4 regions of the uncultured Psychrobacillus sp. genome follow, and region 4 is predicted to be linked to each of the others. Evidence: riboswitches for the same ligand, from Rfam matches in the RefSeq annotation. Region 4 holds a riboswitch; each other region holds the start of a gene.

Region 1 (4,243 bases), on a different contig from region 4:
TGGCTTTTTTTGTCCGAAAAACGATATTACCATGAAGGGGAATGAGTTTATAACCGTTCAGCGAGATTTATGACCGTTCACGGGAATATATAACCGTTCAGCAAGATTTATGACCGCTCACGGGAATTTATCACCGCTAAGCAAAAACAAGGATATTTTTAAAATTAAGAAGAGAGCATTTCACTGTTCTCTCTTGCATGAGTAACAAAATATTATTATGATAAAAAGAAAAAGGTGAGATTTAAATGACAATCCAATTTTATGGATATCCAAAATGTAGTACATGCAACAAAGCAAGCAAATGGCTGAAAGATAACGATATCCCATTTGAGAACCATCATATCGTTGACGCACCGCCTTCAAAGGAACTATTAAAGGAAATGGTGGCACAAGGCGATTATGAACTGAAAAAATTCTTTAATACTAGCGGCGTAAAATATCGTGAATTACAATTGAAGGACAAGCTTCCTACAATGTCGGAGGATGAGCAGTTAGAGCTGCTTGCTTCGGATGGAAAATTGATTAAACGACCTCTTGTATATAATGGACATAAGCTAACGCTTGGTTTTAAAGAAGAGCAGTTTGAAGACATGTGGAAAACCTCTTAAAGCACCTTGTATTTACTATGAAAATATGTGAATATTAAATAGAATGGATTAATTATTTGAGAGGGGTTTATTTATGAGCGTACCTAAAGATTTTAAGTACTCAGCTGAACATGAATGGGTAAAAAATGAGGACGGAAATGTCCGTATTGGAATTACTCATTTTGCACAATCTGAACTTGGAGATATCGTATTCGTTGAACTTCCACAAGTTGGCGATGAGATCAAGGCAGGAGACGCTTTTGGTAGCGTTGAATCCGTAAAAACTGTTTCAGAATTATATGCACCTATCAGTGGTAAAGTAGTAGAAGTAAATACTGAGCTAGAAGATAGCCCCGAATTTGTTAATGAATCACCTTATGAAAATGCATGGATGATCGTGGTTGAGCCTTCTGACGTATCAGAAGTGGACAGCTTATTATCTCCTGAAAAGTACGAAGAATTAATAGCAGAGTAATAATGAAAACGCCGGTTAATAATCGGCGTTTTTTTCATATAATAAAGGAAAGGATAAGTTGGGAGAGAAGCTAAATGGCACATGTATTTAGTGATAAAATAATTATCGTTGAGGGTAGGTCTGATAAGCTGCAATTATTAAGCCTTCTCGATGAATCTCCAGAAATTATATGTACTAATGGAACGATATCCGATGTAAAATTGGAGGAGCTATTAAGCCCTTATGATGGCTTGCCGATTTATGCTTTTCTAGATGCAGACAAATCCGGGGAACAAATCCGATCGGTCGTTAGGAAGGAGTATCCAGAGGCAATTCATTTGTATACGAACCCGACGTATGGCGAAGTAGCAAACACACCGGCGAAGGTTTTGGCATCTATATTAAAACGTGTTAATATTAAGGTGAAAAAAGAATTTTTACCTTAGGATGATGTGTATGAATGAATGGACTAGAGAACAATGGGATAGCGCTAAAAACAATTCAACACTTACCTTGTTTTATATCTATACGCCTATGTGTGGAACGTGTCAGGTAGCAAGTAAAATGATGAATGTTATTAAAGAAATGGTTACCTATCCAATTGGTCAGGCAAATATTAATTTTCTAGGTGATTTGGCGATAGAACAGGAAATTGAAAGCGTACCTTGTCTTCTTATTACAAAACATGGGAAAGTGGAAAAGAAAATCTATGCTTTTCAATCAGTTCCTTACTTATTGGAAACAATAAAGGCTATTGACGAAGATGGAAACCTATGATAATATTCGTTATGTTGAAAACACAATTTAATAGTGTCGCTCTTATTAAGAGAGGTGGAGGGAAGTGCCCTTTGAAGCCCGGCAACCGTCATGAAAGTGAAATGGTGCCAAGTCACGCAAAGCTATAGCTTTGGGAAATGAGAGAATGGATGAACGTTATTTTAAATAGATAACATACACCCCTTCTGCTCTTTTGCAGAAGGGGTTTTTTATTAGGAAAGGTGGTCAGATTTACTTGATTAGTTTAAAAGACGTTTCGAAAAGATTTATTACAAAGCAAGGAGAAATCGTTGCAGTTGATAGTGTAAATCTGGACATACAGCGTGGAGAAATTTTCGGGATTATTGGATACAGCGGAGCGGGCAAGAGTACGCTAATACGTTTGTTGAATGGGCTAGAAAAGCCATCTGACGGTCATATTACAGTGAATGGCCAGGAAATTACATCTATTAATGAGGACAAGCTTCGAAGCTTTCGTCAAAAAGTAAGCATGATCTTCCAGCATTTCAATTTACTTTGGTCGCGAACAGTCGCTGAAAATATAGCATTCCCATTAGAAATTGCAGGAGTTCCAAAGGAAAAAAGAAAAGCTAGAGTAGAGGAGCTTTTAAGCCTTGTTGGATTGGAAGGAAGAGGAGACTCTTACCCATCTCAATTATCTGGAGGACAAAAGCAACGCGTAGGAATTGCAAGAGCGTTGGCTAATGGTCCAGAGGTATTGCTTTGTGATGAGGCAACATCAGCTCTTGACCCTGAAACAACCGACTCCATTTTAGACTTGCTCGTAAGCATTAATGAAAAACTAGGATTAACCATTGTGTTAATCACCCATGAGATGCAAGTTATTCAAAAGATCTGTAACCGAGTAGCGGTTATGGAAAATGGGCAAGTTGTAGAAGAGGGAGATGTGCTTGAGGTATTCCAAAAGCCACAACAGCCTATTACAAAGCGTTTCGTTTCTCAAATTTCAGATTCTAAAGAACCAATTCAAACCATTCAAAACCTAGTTAAGCTTTATCCAAACGGCAAGCTAGTTAAGCTCGTTTTCGTTGGAGATACTACAGAGCAACCAATTCTTTCGAGATTAATCAAACAGTTCGATTTAGAGGTAAACATCGTGCAAGGGAATATCTCTCACACGAAAAGTGGAGCGTTCGGGACACTAATCCTGCAAATCGATGGAAATGAACAAGCGGTGGAAAAGGCAATAGAATTTATCCACGCGCAAAAAGTTAAAACTGAGGTGATCAACAATGATTGAATCGTTATTTCCAAATGTTGATTGGCCTAAAATGTGGGAAGCCACTATAGAAACCCTTTATATGACTGCAATTTCTACAGTCCTAACAGCAATCTTTGGACTAATTTTAGGATTATTATTGTTTTTGACAAGCCCACACCAAGCATGGGCAAATAAAATAGCAAACTGGTTGACCAGTGGAGTAGTCAATATTTTCCGTTCTATTCCGTTTATTATTTTAATCATTTTGTTGATACCATTTACAACGTTGTTGACGGGATCGATGCGCGGTCCGAATGCGGCCATCCCTGCATTAGTAATTGGAGCTGCTCCATTTTATGCCCGTATGGTTTTAATCGCACTACGAGAAATCGACAAGGGTGTTTTAGAGGCAGCTAAATCAATGGGTGCTAAATCCTCTACAATCATTTGGAAGGTTTTATTGCCAGAATCGATGCCAGCCTTAGTATCTGGTATTACCGTAACTTGTATCTCATTAGTTGGTTATACAGCAATGGCGGGAATTATTGGAGCTGGAGGACTTGGGAATCTAGCATTTTTAGATGGATTCCAACGTGGACGCGGAGATGTAACGCTTATTGCTACTATTTTAATATTAATCATTGTCTTTATTCTACAATGGATTGGCGATATTATTACTACAAAAATTGATAAAAGATAGGGAGAGATTGAAAATGAAAAAATTATTGGCTGGGGTTTTATTATCTGTTAGTGCATTAACGCTTGCTGCTTGTGGCGATGAGGATAGCGACAAATTAGTTGTTGGTGCCTCTAACGTACCGCACGCAGAAATTTTAGAGCAGGTAGTACCTATTTTAGAAGAACAAGGCATTGAGCTTCAAATTGAAACGTACCAAGATTACGTACTACCAAATAAAGACTTAAATAATGGCGACCTAGATGCCAATTATTTTCAACATGCTCCTTATCTAGAATCACAAATGAATGATTTCGACTATGACTTCGTAAATGCTGGTGGCATCCATATCGAGCCGATTGGTCTTTACTCTCAAAAGTATGATTCGATTGAAGAGCTTCCAGAAGGAGCAACGATCCTAATGAGTAACTCGGTTGCTGACCATGGCCGCGTACTAGCAATGTTAGAAGCAGAAGGGCTAATTACACTTGCTGAGGGAATAGATAAAACAAAAGCAGAAATTGATG
Region 2 (4,243 bases), on a different contig from region 4:
CATGTAGAAAAATTGGTTGGAACGTAAAAGCTCCAGAAGGCTCTTTCTTCGCTTGGCTTCCAGTTCCAAATGGCTATACTAGCGAGGAATTTGCAGACCTTCTTTTAGAAAAAGCTGATGTTGCAGTCGCTGCTGGAAACGGCTTCGGTAAGCATGGAGAAGGTTATGTACGGGTGGGGTTATTAGTTGATGAGGATCGACTCGTCGAAGCTGTAGAAAGAATAGAAAAGCTACAGCTTTTTTAACAAGTAAATCAGTTTCTGTTTTTAAAATAACCAGTATTTTATTTTGAAAGTTTACTTAAAACTTCTTGCAAAAGTTATTTAAAATGAAAATGGCTATGTTAAAGGCAAAGGTAGACTTATGTAAAATGGTATTAAAAAGTTTGTGAAAGAATGTATTTAAACTAACGCTCGAGGCTAGTTTAATGAACTCAAAGCCTATATATTAATTTATTTCAAAATATGAATGTAATTTATGTTACAATTGGTTAATTATTGTAGGAGGTAAAAAATGAAAAAAAATATTTTTATAGCGATTGTATTTACTTTAGTAGCGATATTTTCCTTCACTATCACATCAGAAGCTTCATCAACACAAGTTATGTGGGGGAAAACGGAATTAAAAAAAGGTCAGATTGGTAAAGTAACACTTTACGCAGATGTGGCAACATATAAGGCGGATGGCTCTAGAGGAAAAGTGTTACCAGCAGGTGGAGAGTATCGTGTCTATACATTCCGTACAGATATATACGGAGGAGAATACGGTCTAGGGGACGGATTGTTTGTCAATATGTACAGTGCTTTAAAGTATGAAACGCCTTCTAAAGCAAAACTTGCATTATTAGTAGATTCTTCTACAAAAGTTATGTGGGGAAAAACGGAACTTAAAGCAGGTCAAATCGGAAAGGTTACAATCCTTAAGGAAACTACTTTATTTAAAGTAATTAATAGTGTTGATGGTGGCGAACCTGGTCTTGAACCTATCCGACAATTAATGCCTAACGAAGAATTCCGAGTGTATTCAGCTAAACAACCACTTGATGGATATGTTCCCATGTATGGTCTAGGTGGTGGGTATTATATTGTACAAAACAATACCATGTTAAATGGAGTTACTGTAAAGTATGAAACTCCATCTAGAGCAAAACTTGCATTACTGAATTAAAATAGTCACCGAAGGGGCTTTAGTAAAAAAATGCACATAAAAAGTGAGCTTGGAGATACATTTCCAGCTCACTTTTTATATGAATTTTAAATCACCCCTTACCTTTAACATAACCATGAAAATAAAGCGTAAAGCTAAATGTAAACCTTTTAAATGCTCCCATCTTAGTATTTCCACATAAATCACTTTTGTATAATTATTTATATAATATTCTATTTGAATTTTTCTAAACAATTATAAAAATATAAAAATATCTATTGACTTCAATAGAGCAGTGTAGTAAATTCTTTCTATAGTAAAAACGAAAAACTTAATAGATTATTATCTCTTATCAAGAGTAGCTGAGGGACTGGCCCGTTGAAGCTCGGCAACCATCTATACTAAAAAAGTATAGAAAGGTGCTAAATCCTGCAAAACATTTTGTTTTGGAAGATAAGAGAGGACAATACATATTTGTGTGCCTCTCTTTCTTTTGAAAGAGAGGCTTTTATATTTATTCGTTTTTATTAATACATATTCAGGAGGAATTACAATGAAAAAATTTAGCTTAGTGTTATCAGGAGTTTTATTAACAGGGTTGCTCTCGGCTTGTGGTGATGATGCTACATCAGGACCATTAGATGAAAATAAATTAGTTGTTGGCGTTACGTCAGGTCCACATGAACAAGTTACTGAGGTTGTTGCTGAAATTGCAGCACGTGATGGACTAGAAATTGAGATTAAGGCTTTTTCAGATTTCATACTTCCAAACACTGCCCTTGATGAAGGAAGCTTGGACGCAAACAGTTATCAAACTCTACCTTTTCTTGACTCATTTAACGAAAATAATGATACAGAGCTAGTACCAGTCGCTGAGACTATTTTACTTCCAATGGGCGTTTATTCTGAAAAGTATACATCCTTCGATGAACTGCCAGATGGAGCTACCTTTGGACTACCGAATGATCCAACACAAGGTGCACGAGCTTTAGACATATTAGAAGTAAATGGTTTTATCAAAGTGAAAGAAGGTAAAAAAGGAAATGCTTCTATTCATGACATTGAAGAAAACCCTAAAAACCTTGAATTCGTTGAATTAGAGGCAGCGCAAATAGTAAAACAGCTTAGTGAGGTCGATGCTGCAGCAATCAATTCCAATTATGCTTTAGAAGCTGGTATTAACCCTGGAGAAGAATCAATTTTGTTAGAGTCAGCTGATTCCCCATACGTTAACCATATTGTTGTTCGTAAGGAAAACGAAAATGATCCTGCCATCCAAAAATTCATTAAAGCATACCATTCCGACGAAGTTAGAGAATTTATTGAAGAAGAATTCCAAGGCTCCGCACTAGCAGGTTGGTAAATTAGAAAAGCGTAGGCGCCTATCTCTAATCGACAGGCAAATGGGAAAATGCGAGGAGGCAGGTCCACAGCCACCAGAGTATTTTCCCATTTGACCCCGAGGGGCAAGGCGCCGAAGCTAGACATCAAGAAAAACGCAAGCGTATAGCTCTGCCGGCGTTTCTTTAGAAAGGAAGATCATTCATGATAGTTTTAGAAAATATTACCAAAGAATTCAACAGTAAAAGTAGTACGGTAAAGGCTGTAAATAATGTAAGCATACACGTAAAAAAAGGTGAAATTCATGGGGTTATAGGCTATAGCGGTGCAGGGAAAAGCACGCTCATTCGCTGTGTTAATCTCTTAGAGAAACCAACATCCGGAAAAGTATACATAAACGGCAATAACATTACCCCCCTCCCCCCAGCGAAGCTACGTATGGTACGAAATAAAATAGGAATGATCTTTCAAGGATTTAACCTTCTAAAAACAGCAACTGTTTATGATAATATTGCCATTCCATTAAAGCTACTCGGCTATGATAAAACAGAAGTAAAAAGTAGAGTAGAAAAGTACTTAGAAATAGTTGGTTTATCTGATAAGTATAAAAGCTATCCAAACCAGCTTTCAGGAGGGCAAAAACAACGCGTCGCAATAGCTAGAGCCCTTGCACAGGAACCCGAAGTACTATTAAGCGATGAAGCAACAAGTGCATTGGATCCTGAAACTACTGATTCCATTTTGGATTTGCTATTAAAAATAAATAAAGAGCTGGGTATCACTATTCTACTAATCACTCATGAGATGAATGTCATTCAAAAAATATGTGATCATGTGTATGTAATGGAAAAAGGAGAAGTTGTAGAAGCAAACACTGCGATTAACCTTTTTACAAAGCCAAAGCATCCAACTACAAAGAAGTTTTTAAGCACAATCAGTCAACGAAATCTATCCCCGTCTCTAATTTCTCAGCTCCATGTAACAGGTGCTGTTACACGTTTAACTTTCGTTGGAGAGAGCACTGGTAAGCCCTTATTAGCAGAGGTTAGCCAAAGATTTGAAGTCCAGCCTAATATATTAACCGCCAATATCATCGAGTTGAAAAATGGGATTGTGGGTAATATTGTCATCCATTTAGTCGGAGACCCGGACCAAGTTCAGTCTGCAATCCAATTTCTAAACGAACGCGGTGTTGAAACAGAAAACTTGGAGGTGCACTCATGAGTGGAATTGAACAATTTACCAATCAATGGCTCCCATTAATCGGAAAAGCCACCATAGAAACTTTCCAAATGGTAGGGATTTCTTTATTAATCTCCATCCTAATCGGTATTCCCTTAGGTATACTAATTGTTTTAACGAGACCTGGGCAAGCATTACAAAATGCAATCGTATACCAGTTAAGTAACCTTCTCATAAATGTTATTCGTTCTATACCATTTATCATTCTATTATTTTTTATCCTACCATTTACGAAATTCCTTGTAGGTACGACCATCGGTGTGAAAGGTGTTATCGTTCCGCTAGTTATTTATACTGCGCCCTACATCGCCCGTCTGATGGAGTCCGCCCTTTTGGAAGTTCAAAATGGAGTAATTGAAGCTTATACAGCCATGGGGATCAAAACACGGTTCATTATATGGCATGTGCTGCTGCGAGAGGCACGACCATCTATCATATTAGGATTAACAATTGCAACGGTTGGATTAATAGGAGCAACTGCTATGGCTGGCATGGTCGGTGCTGGTGGTTTAGG
Region 3 (4,243 bases), on a different contig from region 4:
TCTCCCAATAGGTTAAAATTAATTTCATTAACACCTCGCAGAGTTAACATAATTTTCTATTATTTTCCCATATAAAGGAATAAAGGTAAATAGATATATTATAGGTTGAGGCCTTTCTAAGAAGACGAAAAATAAAAAACAGAGCAAATTCTATGCGAATTGCTCTGCTATTCTAGATGATTTTATCTTCATTTTGAACGATTTAACATGATACTTAGAGCTTAATATTATTCGGTTCGTGTCATGTTTTTGGCGTAAAAAATTTCATCCATTTCTGTTTTAAGCTTTTTGGTGATAGAGATTTTCTCTTCATTGGATAGCTCGTCTTCCTTGTAACCAAAGAGGTAGTTATTCAAATCAAATTGTTTCAGCTTACATTTGGTATGAAAAATATTTTCCTGATAAACATTCACATCAATCATATGGTAATATTCCTGCAAGGCATTCGGAATATAATTTTGAATGGAATTAATATCGTGGTCAATGAATAATTTATGACCCTTCACGTCTCTCGTGAATCCCCTCACTCGGTAATCCATGACCATTACATCGGTTTCGAAGGAATGTATTAGATAGTTTAGAGCTTTTAAGGGCGATATTTCTCCGCAAGTCGAAATGTCTATGTCTGCTCGAAACGTACTAATCCCTTCATCTGGATGATATTCAGGATACGTATGAACGGTAATATGACTTTTGTCTAGATGACCAAGAACGACCTCTGGTATAGGCCCAGGGGATTGCTTAAATGATTCTATCGGTGTTTGATCCACGGGTCCTTCTGACACTAAAATGGTCACACTTGCACCCTGGGGCTCGTAGTCCTGTTGCGCTATGTTTAAAATATTCGCTTCTATAATTTCGGACACTTTTGTTAATATATTGGTTAGACGCTCAGCGTTATATTGCTCATCAATGTATTCAATATATTTTTCCCTTTCTTCCTTCGTCCTTGTATAACAAATATCATACATATTAAAGCTTAGTGTTTTCGTCAGATTATTAAAACCATGTAACTCGATTCTTTGTTTTGGTGTCAAACTCATAGACATAACCCCACTTCCAATAATTGAAAATCATACTTTTATAGATATGTGTATCAACAAAATACAATGTCTCTTCAATTTTGTCTTCCCTAATATTTGAATAAATAAAACTAAAATCAATAAAAAACTCCTGAATATTAAAACAGGAGTTTATATGTGTCAATTTCAAAATTCCTGTTTTTATAGAAAAACACGAACAATTAAAAGAGAACAATAAAATTTATATGATTTTTAATAATAAAGTAGAATTGACTTTCGCTCATATCGCGGACGCTTTCCGTGGCGTGAGTGATAAACCATCACCCATCGCTTTCGCACGTGGTTGTAACGTTTTTATCTGTCTCACTCATCCCTGCTTACGTCGCCGCCCTCCGCTGCAATCAATATATATAATGTTCACTTTTATCTTTAAAATGCCTTTTATGAAATTGACTCATATATAATTTTTCTTTTTACTCCCAGTTATAAGGAGTAGCCTGATAAACATAGTAATTCAACCAATTAGAAAATAATAAATGTGTATGTGCCCTCCATGTATTTAATGGCTTATTAGAGGGATTATTATTTGGAAAATAGTATTTTGGCATCTCAATATCTATTCCTTTAGTTATGTCTCTATGATATTCTTCTGCTAATGTGTGCGCATCATACTCTAAATGACCAGTGACCATCACCATTTTATTGTCGTTCGATTTTACAAGAAACACACCTGCTTCCTCCGAAGTGGATAAAATAGTTAGTCGCTCATGCTTTTCTATTTCTTCTTCAGATACAGAAGTGTAACGAGATACGGGAGCATTAAACTCTTCATTAAATCCTCTTATTAAATTCTCCACTTGGTCAGTTAATATATGCCGATACACTCCCGAGCATTTACGAGAAAGTGTGAATTTATCTATACCAAAATGATAATACAGTGCAGCCTGCGCGCCCCAACAAATATGTAAGGTGGAGGTAACATTTGATTTAGACCATTCCATTATTTCCTTCATTTCATTCCAGTAATCGACCTCCTCAAATGGCAACTGTTCTACTGGAGCACCAGTGATAATCATCCCATCAAACTTTTTTTCTCTTATTTGATCAAATGTAGTGTAGAAAGTATCCAAATGGGTTTTGCTGGCATTCTTGGATTCATGCGTCGCTGTATTCATAAAGGTTATATTCACTTGTATTGGGGTATTCCCCAGAAGCCTTAATAGCTGAAGCTCCGTTTTTTCCTTCTCAGGCATTAGATTAAAAATAATAATGTTAAGTGGACGGATGTCCTGCTTGTAAGCACGCTCTTGATCCATGAGAAAAATTTTCTCTTCTTTTAACAGCTTAGCTGCAGGTAATTGTTTCGGAATATTGATAGGCAATGACTTTCCCCTCCCAATGAAATGTGCAAGAGCACCTGTGATTTCGCCTCAAACTAAGTAGGAAATCGAACAGGAGCAAGGCAATTATTAAAATAAATACCTCTCTTTCCATGTAAGAAAAGAGAGGCAGGAATTTGCTAACTAGCTCTTATCTTCCAAGATCGTCTTGTTAGGAATTAGCACCTTTCTGTACAACAGAGGTTGCCGAAGTATCACAGGGCCTAATCCCTCCACTTCTCTTGATAAGAATATTAAATTATTTAAATTATTCGTTAATAAGTTATATTAGCACGCTCTATTACTTATATCAACCCATTTTGAAAAGTATTCGGGTCATTCTGCTAAATCTAGCCATTTCTCCAATAATTGCTCCAATTGCTCCTCTACCCGAAGTTTTTCCAAGCTTAATGCCTCATAATTTTCCCAATCATTCTCTATGCTAATTTGTTTAGTTAGCTCACCTATAACATTTTCGAGCTCACTTATTCGCTTTTCCAAAGGAATTTCCTTTTGTTGTTTGGCAGGTGTTGCTTCTTTTAATGGCTGATTGATTATTTCTTTCCTAGTATTTTCTTTCGAGCAAAACTCATTCCATTTTTCCCTTGCCCATTCGTAAGGGCCTTCAAATGTGGTAAGCTCGCCATGCTCTAGCCAAGCAGTCCTTGGAAATAGTTTATTTAGAAAATATCTATCGTGAGATACAGCAATAATAGTCCCTGTAAAATCATCTAGCGCTTCCTCTAATACTTCTCGTGAATCAATATCAAGATGATTCGTTGGCTCATCTAATATGAGACAATTTATGTCTTGATGCATTAGCTGAGCAAGACGGAGTCGCATTCTTTCTCCTCCGCTTAAATCAGCAATTCTTTTAAAAACATCCGCCCCATAGAACATAAACTTCGCTAAAATGTGTCGAGCCTCTCCTTCTGCCACATTTACTTCTGCTCTAAAAATATCTATTAAGCGAGCTTTTGGATCTGTTATTTCGAAATGTTGAGAAAGATATCCATGGCGCACATTACTACCAAATCGAGCTTCACCCGAATCTATTAACTCTACTCCTCTAAGAATATTCAAAATGGTAGTTTTACCCGTTCCATTCCTACCAACGATTGCAAGACGGTCCTTCCAATATACATGAAGCTCTGCACTGTTTAATAACATTTTTTCACCAAAGCTTTTGAAAGCCTCTTCCATTATGACAACTTCTTTTCCGCTTCGGGGTGCCGCGTCAAAAGATAGACTCATTTTCTTAGGATCTATCAGAGGTTTACGAACCTTTTCCATCCGCTCTAATGCCCGTTCCATATTCCTCGCCTGACGGTGTAAACTCGCATTTGGAGGAACTGCTTGGTTAGCCCAAATCCTTAACCTCTTTATTGCTTCTCTCATTTTCTTTATCTTTTTTTGTTGCTCCTCATACTGTTGAAATTCACGAGTAAGCTTTTCTTCCTTTTCGATTAAAAAAGAAGAATAATTACCATGATATTTCGTAAGCATACCATCCTCAAGATCTGCAACTTTTGTAACTACCTTATCTAAAAAATATCGGTCATGTGAAATAATAACAACTGTACCTGTATAACTAACTAAATACTCCTCTAACCACTCTATTGCAAACAAATCCAAATGATTAGTCGGCTCATCCAACAGTAAAAGGTCTGGCTTGGTTAATAGTAGCTGTCCAAGCATTATTTTCGTTTGCTCTCCACCACTTAAACTTGAAAATGGCTGTTCTACAAAACCACCTAGTTGTAGCCCTTCAACTACTTTATCAATTTCGGAATCAATCGTATATCCGCCCTGTAACGTGAATTTTTCTTGTATGTCTCCATA
Region 4 (4,243 bases):
TCTGTACAATTGAATATAAATAATCGCACTTGTGTAATATTTCAATAAATTTATTGACTATTTTACATATTGTAGACTATTTTTATTCATTATACAATAGGATTCTATCTAGAGAGGACATTTGTTTTTCTCAAAAGTACTTTTTCGAGTGCATTTTGTAAGTCTTCAACAGCCTCCAAGCCAACAGACAAGCGGATTAGATCCTCTGTAACACCTGTTTTTACTAAATCCTCTGGAGTAAGCTGTTGGTGAGTAGTAGAAGCTGGGTGGATAATTAAGGATTTTGCGTCTCCTACATTAGCAACATGAGACCAAATTTCAATATTATCAATAATTTGTCTACCTGCTTCTCTGCCTCCCTTCACTCCAAATGTCAGAATAGAACCGAAGCCATTTTTTAAATACTTTTTAGCCAGCTCGTGCGTTGGATGGTTTTCAAGCCCTAAGTAGTTAACCCATGACACTTCCTCATTTGCATTTAAGTACTCTGCAATCTTCTGTGCATTTTCGTTATGTTTTGGCACTCTTAAGTGAAGTGTTTCTAGTCCTTGAAGAAAGGAAAATGCTGCCTCTGGGCTAAGAGTAGGACCAAAATCCCGAAGCAACTGAACTCTTAGCTTAATTGCAAATGCCACATTTGGTACGTCGATTCCATAACGTAGCCCATGATAAGTAACATCAGGCTCTGTAAATCCTGGAAATTTATCGGAGTTCCAATTGAAATTCCCTCCATCTACTACTACACCACCAATTGTTGTCCCATGTCCTCCAATCCACTTCGTTGCAGAATGTATAACAATGTTAGCTCCATACTCTATAGGATTTGAACCAAAAGGTGTAGCAAATGTGTTATCTACTAATAATGGAACTCCTACTTCATTTGAAATCTTTGAAACAGCTTCTACGTCTAGAACATTTAAGCTTGGATTTCCAATGATTTCTGCAAAGAAGCCTTTCGTTTTGTCTGTAACAGCTTTACGGAAATTTTCTGGGTCAGAGGAATCTACGAATTTTACTGTAATCCCATAACGTGGGAGTGTATGTGCAAATAGATTAAAAGTTCCTCCGTATAAATTTTCAGCAGCTATAATTTCATCTCCAGTTCCAGCAATGTTCAAAATAGAAAATGCTATGGCTGCTGCTCCTGAGGAAAGTGCTACTGCTGCTGTTCCTCCTTCCAGTAATGCAATTCTTTGTTCAAAAACATCTACTGTTGGGTTTGTGATTCTGGAATAGATATTACCAGTCTCTTTCAAGGCAAATAGATTTTGTGCATGCTCTGTGTTTTGAAATACATATGAGGTTGTTTTGTAAATAGGTACTGCTCTAGATCCTGTCACTGGATCAGGCGTTTGTCCACCGTGTAATAGAAGTGTTTCTTTTTGAAGATTAGTCATTTGAATTCCTCCGATTTAGTAGATTAGATGGATGCTGGAGGCCAGAGAGGATTATAGAACTGACAACTATAAAAACCCCTCTTCAATTAAGAAGAGGGGTCAAATTGATGACATGTTCCTCCTCTTATCTTCCAAATTCTATTAAAGAATTTGTAGGATTTAGCACCTTTCCAAGTTATAGAACTTGGTGGTTGCCGGACTTCTTAGGGCCTATTCCCTCAGTCACTCTTGATAAGAGTATTTGATTAGTATTCCATCTTGTTACACAGTATAAGTCTCCATATATTTAGATGTCAAGTCATTTTATAAAAATTCTGAAACTTCTTCTTTTTTTAATCGTTTAATATAATAGATAGAATAATTTTATAAGGGGTGTCATAGAATGATTGTTTGGATTGTTAGCATTCTCCTAACAGGCTACATTATTGGTTCGCTACATGGATCTAAACTCGCTCAATGGATGAGTGGAGTTAATATAAAAAAAGAAGGTCTAAATAATTCCGGAGCATCCAATGCTACTGTCGTACTTGGCTGGAAGTATGGTGTTTTAGTGGGAGTCATAGATATATTAAAGGGTGCCATTATGATTATTGGCGTACGTGTACTTTCTGAGCAGTGGAGCTTGTTTAGTTCATCAGAGCTGGATCTACTTCTTTATCTAGCTGGTGCCGCGGTTATTTTAGGACACAACTTTCCAGTTTTCACAAAATTTAAAGGTGGGAAAGGCACAGCCTCCATTATCGGGGTTTTACTTGCATTACATTGGCCGGTCGGACTGGCTGGATTGCTTATATTAATCTGCGTTACACTTTTAACAGATTATTTGTTGATTGGGGTTTTGTTTTTTTACCTCATATTTTTAGGAGCCTCTGTCTGGACAGCAGATGGAACAGGGCCAATCTTAATAGCAGGCTTCCTATTTTTAATGGCTTCCTTCTTACACATAGAGAATGTCCAACGATTAATACGGAACGAAGAAACAAAAATTTCCTCTGTTATAAAGAAAAAGAAGCCTTCGGTTTAAAGGAAAAGAGTGAGTTAAATGAGCAAAAAAAAGAGGTGGATTGTGGTCATTCCATTCATAATAATCGCATCGAGCGGATTAGGTATGTGGATGCTTACAAGTAAATGGCTCGAGGATGGGTTAAAGCCTAAGGCCGACGGTTCCAATGAGTATGCCATTGTGTTAGGGGCCAAGGTCAAAAAAGGGCACATCCCTTCTCTAGCACTTCTTTATCGTTTGGAAGCAGCACTAGATTATGCTGAAAAATACCCATCTGTAAAACTTGTTGTTACTGGAGGACAGGGACAAGATGAGGATATAGAAGAAGCTATAGTCATGAAGAACTATCTCGTAGAGAATGGAATTATGGAGAGTCGAATCATAGTAGAAGATCAATCTACCTCTACGTATGAAAACCTTTTATACTCTCAACAGCTTCTCCCTGACAGCGTTACCTCTGTCACAATTATTACGAGTGATTTCCATTTACAGCGAGCAAAAATTATAGCTGAGGGAATAGGATGGGACGCAGACGTGGTAGCAGCTAGGACACCACAAATTTCAGAGGCAAAACTACGTTTGCGCGAAAGAGCGGCCTTGCTAAAAACCTTTGTCTCCGGAGAATAACAAGGGAGGGATAAAAAAAGAAGAGTAGCTTTGCTACCCCCTTCTTTCTCCCTCCCCCAGCTCGCTCATTTGCGAATTATAGGAAAGTTATTAACCCTCGACCAGTGCATAATATTTCAGAAGTTTACCTTCTAATTCAACGAGTAAAATAGGGCCTTCTTTTTCTATAGTAGAAAAAATATTTGAACCCACAGGGAGCTTATTCGACATTTCATCTTCAAAGTCTGTGTCTGAATCATTTCTTATTTTTATTTCCCCTACTTGCTCGCCTTTTGTTAAAGTTAGTTCCTCAACCCAGTCAATTTTAGTCTTATAAATCACACCATCGAGTTGAAAAATATCGGCTTCAGGGTCTAATGTTAAAACCTCTTCCGCATCAGGATTTTTAGTTTCATGAACTTCTATTTTTTCTGTGTTCAATGAATTAGAACATCCAACAGCAGTTAATAAAACGAAAATGATCAAACCCCAAAATAATGCAAGTTGTCTCACGTTATCCCCTCCTTACATTGTTAGACGGACAAGGGTGGAATAAGTTACCTTTCAATACTTTTATATATGGTCTTTATACTTTTCTAATTATGAATTGGATTCAATTCCCTTCTTCCTCATCCTTTTAACCAATAAGCACTACCATCATCTTCTCTATCTAAAAACCCGTACTCTACTAAATAGCGTCTGAGGGTTACATAGTCATCGTATATGCTTTTTAGAATTTCATTTATTTCTTTCTCGCTATACTGCTTTTCCTTGTCAAATTGCTTAATAATTACTCGTAGTGTTGCAAGCTTTTGTTTTTCCTTTTTCGGAAACTTAATCATCCGACCACTTATTCCCTCTGGGAAGAATTTTTTCTCTACTTCTGCTTGTTCATCAGCTGTTATATTATAACGATCGTCTACCATCGTAGCGTTTTTATGAATTGGCAGGAAATTAGGGGCATGTCTGTCCTTTTCCTTCAACAGCTCCATCATTGTCAAAAATATCTTTGCTTGGCGTTCCTTTTCCTTCAAGACAAATCGATGATTTCGAATAGTCGAGGCACTCCCTATCTCTAACTCCTTTTGAATTTCTAAGTCACTTCTCCCTTCATAAAACAGTTGCAATAAGCTATTTTGATGGTCCGTCAAGCCAGTTAGCTTTTTGTTTAAGCCAATTAAATGATCAAATACAGAGTTATGTTGTTTCTCTATATGAAGCTTCATAAATCGCTCCG

What was found. A riboswitch is a leader RNA that binds a small molecule or an ion and turns the genes downstream of it on or off. The one in region 4 is predicted to bind S-adenosylmethionine.
Region 1: linked by a shared signal. The riboswitch ahead of Q0371_RS04640 (methionine ABC transporter ATP-binding protein) and the one ahead of Q0371_RS05800 (PLP-dependent transferase) in region 4 are both predicted to bind S-adenosylmethionine.
Region 2: linked by a shared signal. The riboswitch ahead of Q0371_RS12905 (MetQ/NlpA family ABC transporter substrate-binding protein) and the one ahead of Q0371_RS05800 (PLP-dependent transferase) in region 4 are both predicted to bind S-adenosylmethionine.
Region 3: linked by a shared signal. The riboswitch ahead of metA (homoserine O-succinyltransferase) and the one ahead of Q0371_RS05800 (PLP-dependent transferase) in region 4 are both predicted to bind S-adenosylmethionine.

The regions. Positions count from the first base shown of each region.
Region 1 covers NZ_CALIED010000020.1:30,411-34,653, reverse strand. The annotation lists gene Q0371_RS04660 (arsenate reductase family protein) at 246-608, shown strand; gene gcvH (glycine cleavage system protein GcvH) at 682-1,062, shown strand; gene Q0371_RS04650 (toprim domain-containing protein) at 1,137-1,487, shown strand; gene Q0371_RS04645 (thioredoxin family protein) at 1,498-1,818, shown strand; SAM riboswitch class I at 1,858-1,962, shown strand; gene Q0371_RS04640 (methionine ABC transporter ATP-binding protein) at 2,054-3,079, shown strand; gene Q0371_RS04635 (methionine ABC transporter permease) at 3,072-3,740, shown strand; gene Q0371_RS04630 (MetQ/NlpA family ABC transporter substrate-binding protein) at 3,754-4,243, shown strand, end outside.
Region 2 covers NZ_CALIED010000066.1:87,567-91,809, forward strand. The annotation lists gene Q0371_RS12895 (pyridoxal phosphate-dependent aminotransferase) at 1-245, shown strand, start outside; gene Q0371_RS12900 (hypothetical protein) at 514-1,167, shown strand; SAM riboswitch class I at 1,493-1,606, shown strand; gene Q0371_RS12905 (MetQ/NlpA family ABC transporter substrate-binding protein) at 1,700-2,509, shown strand; gene Q0371_RS12910 (ATP-binding cassette domain-containing protein) at 2,692-3,711, shown strand; gene Q0371_RS12915 (methionine ABC transporter permease) at 3,708-4,243, shown strand, end outside.
Region 3 covers NZ_CALIED010000011.1:116,107-120,349, reverse strand. The annotation lists gene speD (adenosylmethionine decarboxylase) at 228-1,043, opposite strand; gene metA (homoserine O-succinyltransferase) at 1,496-2,404, opposite strand; SAM riboswitch class I at 2,550-2,653, opposite strand; gene abc-f (ribosomal protection-like ABC-F family protein) at 2,738-4,243, opposite strand, start outside.
Region 4 covers NZ_CALIED010000023.1:48,985-53,227, reverse strand. The annotation lists gene Q0371_RS05800 (PLP-dependent transferase) at 105-1,397, opposite strand; SAM riboswitch class I at 1,519-1,635, opposite strand; gene Q0371_RS05795 (glycerol-3-phosphate acyltransferase) at 1,780-2,421, shown strand; gene Q0371_RS05790 (YdcF family protein) at 2,440-3,027, shown strand; gene Q0371_RS05785 (hypothetical protein) at 3,118-3,519, opposite strand; gene Q0371_RS05780 (DUF2087 domain-containing protein) at 3,636-4,243, opposite strand, start outside.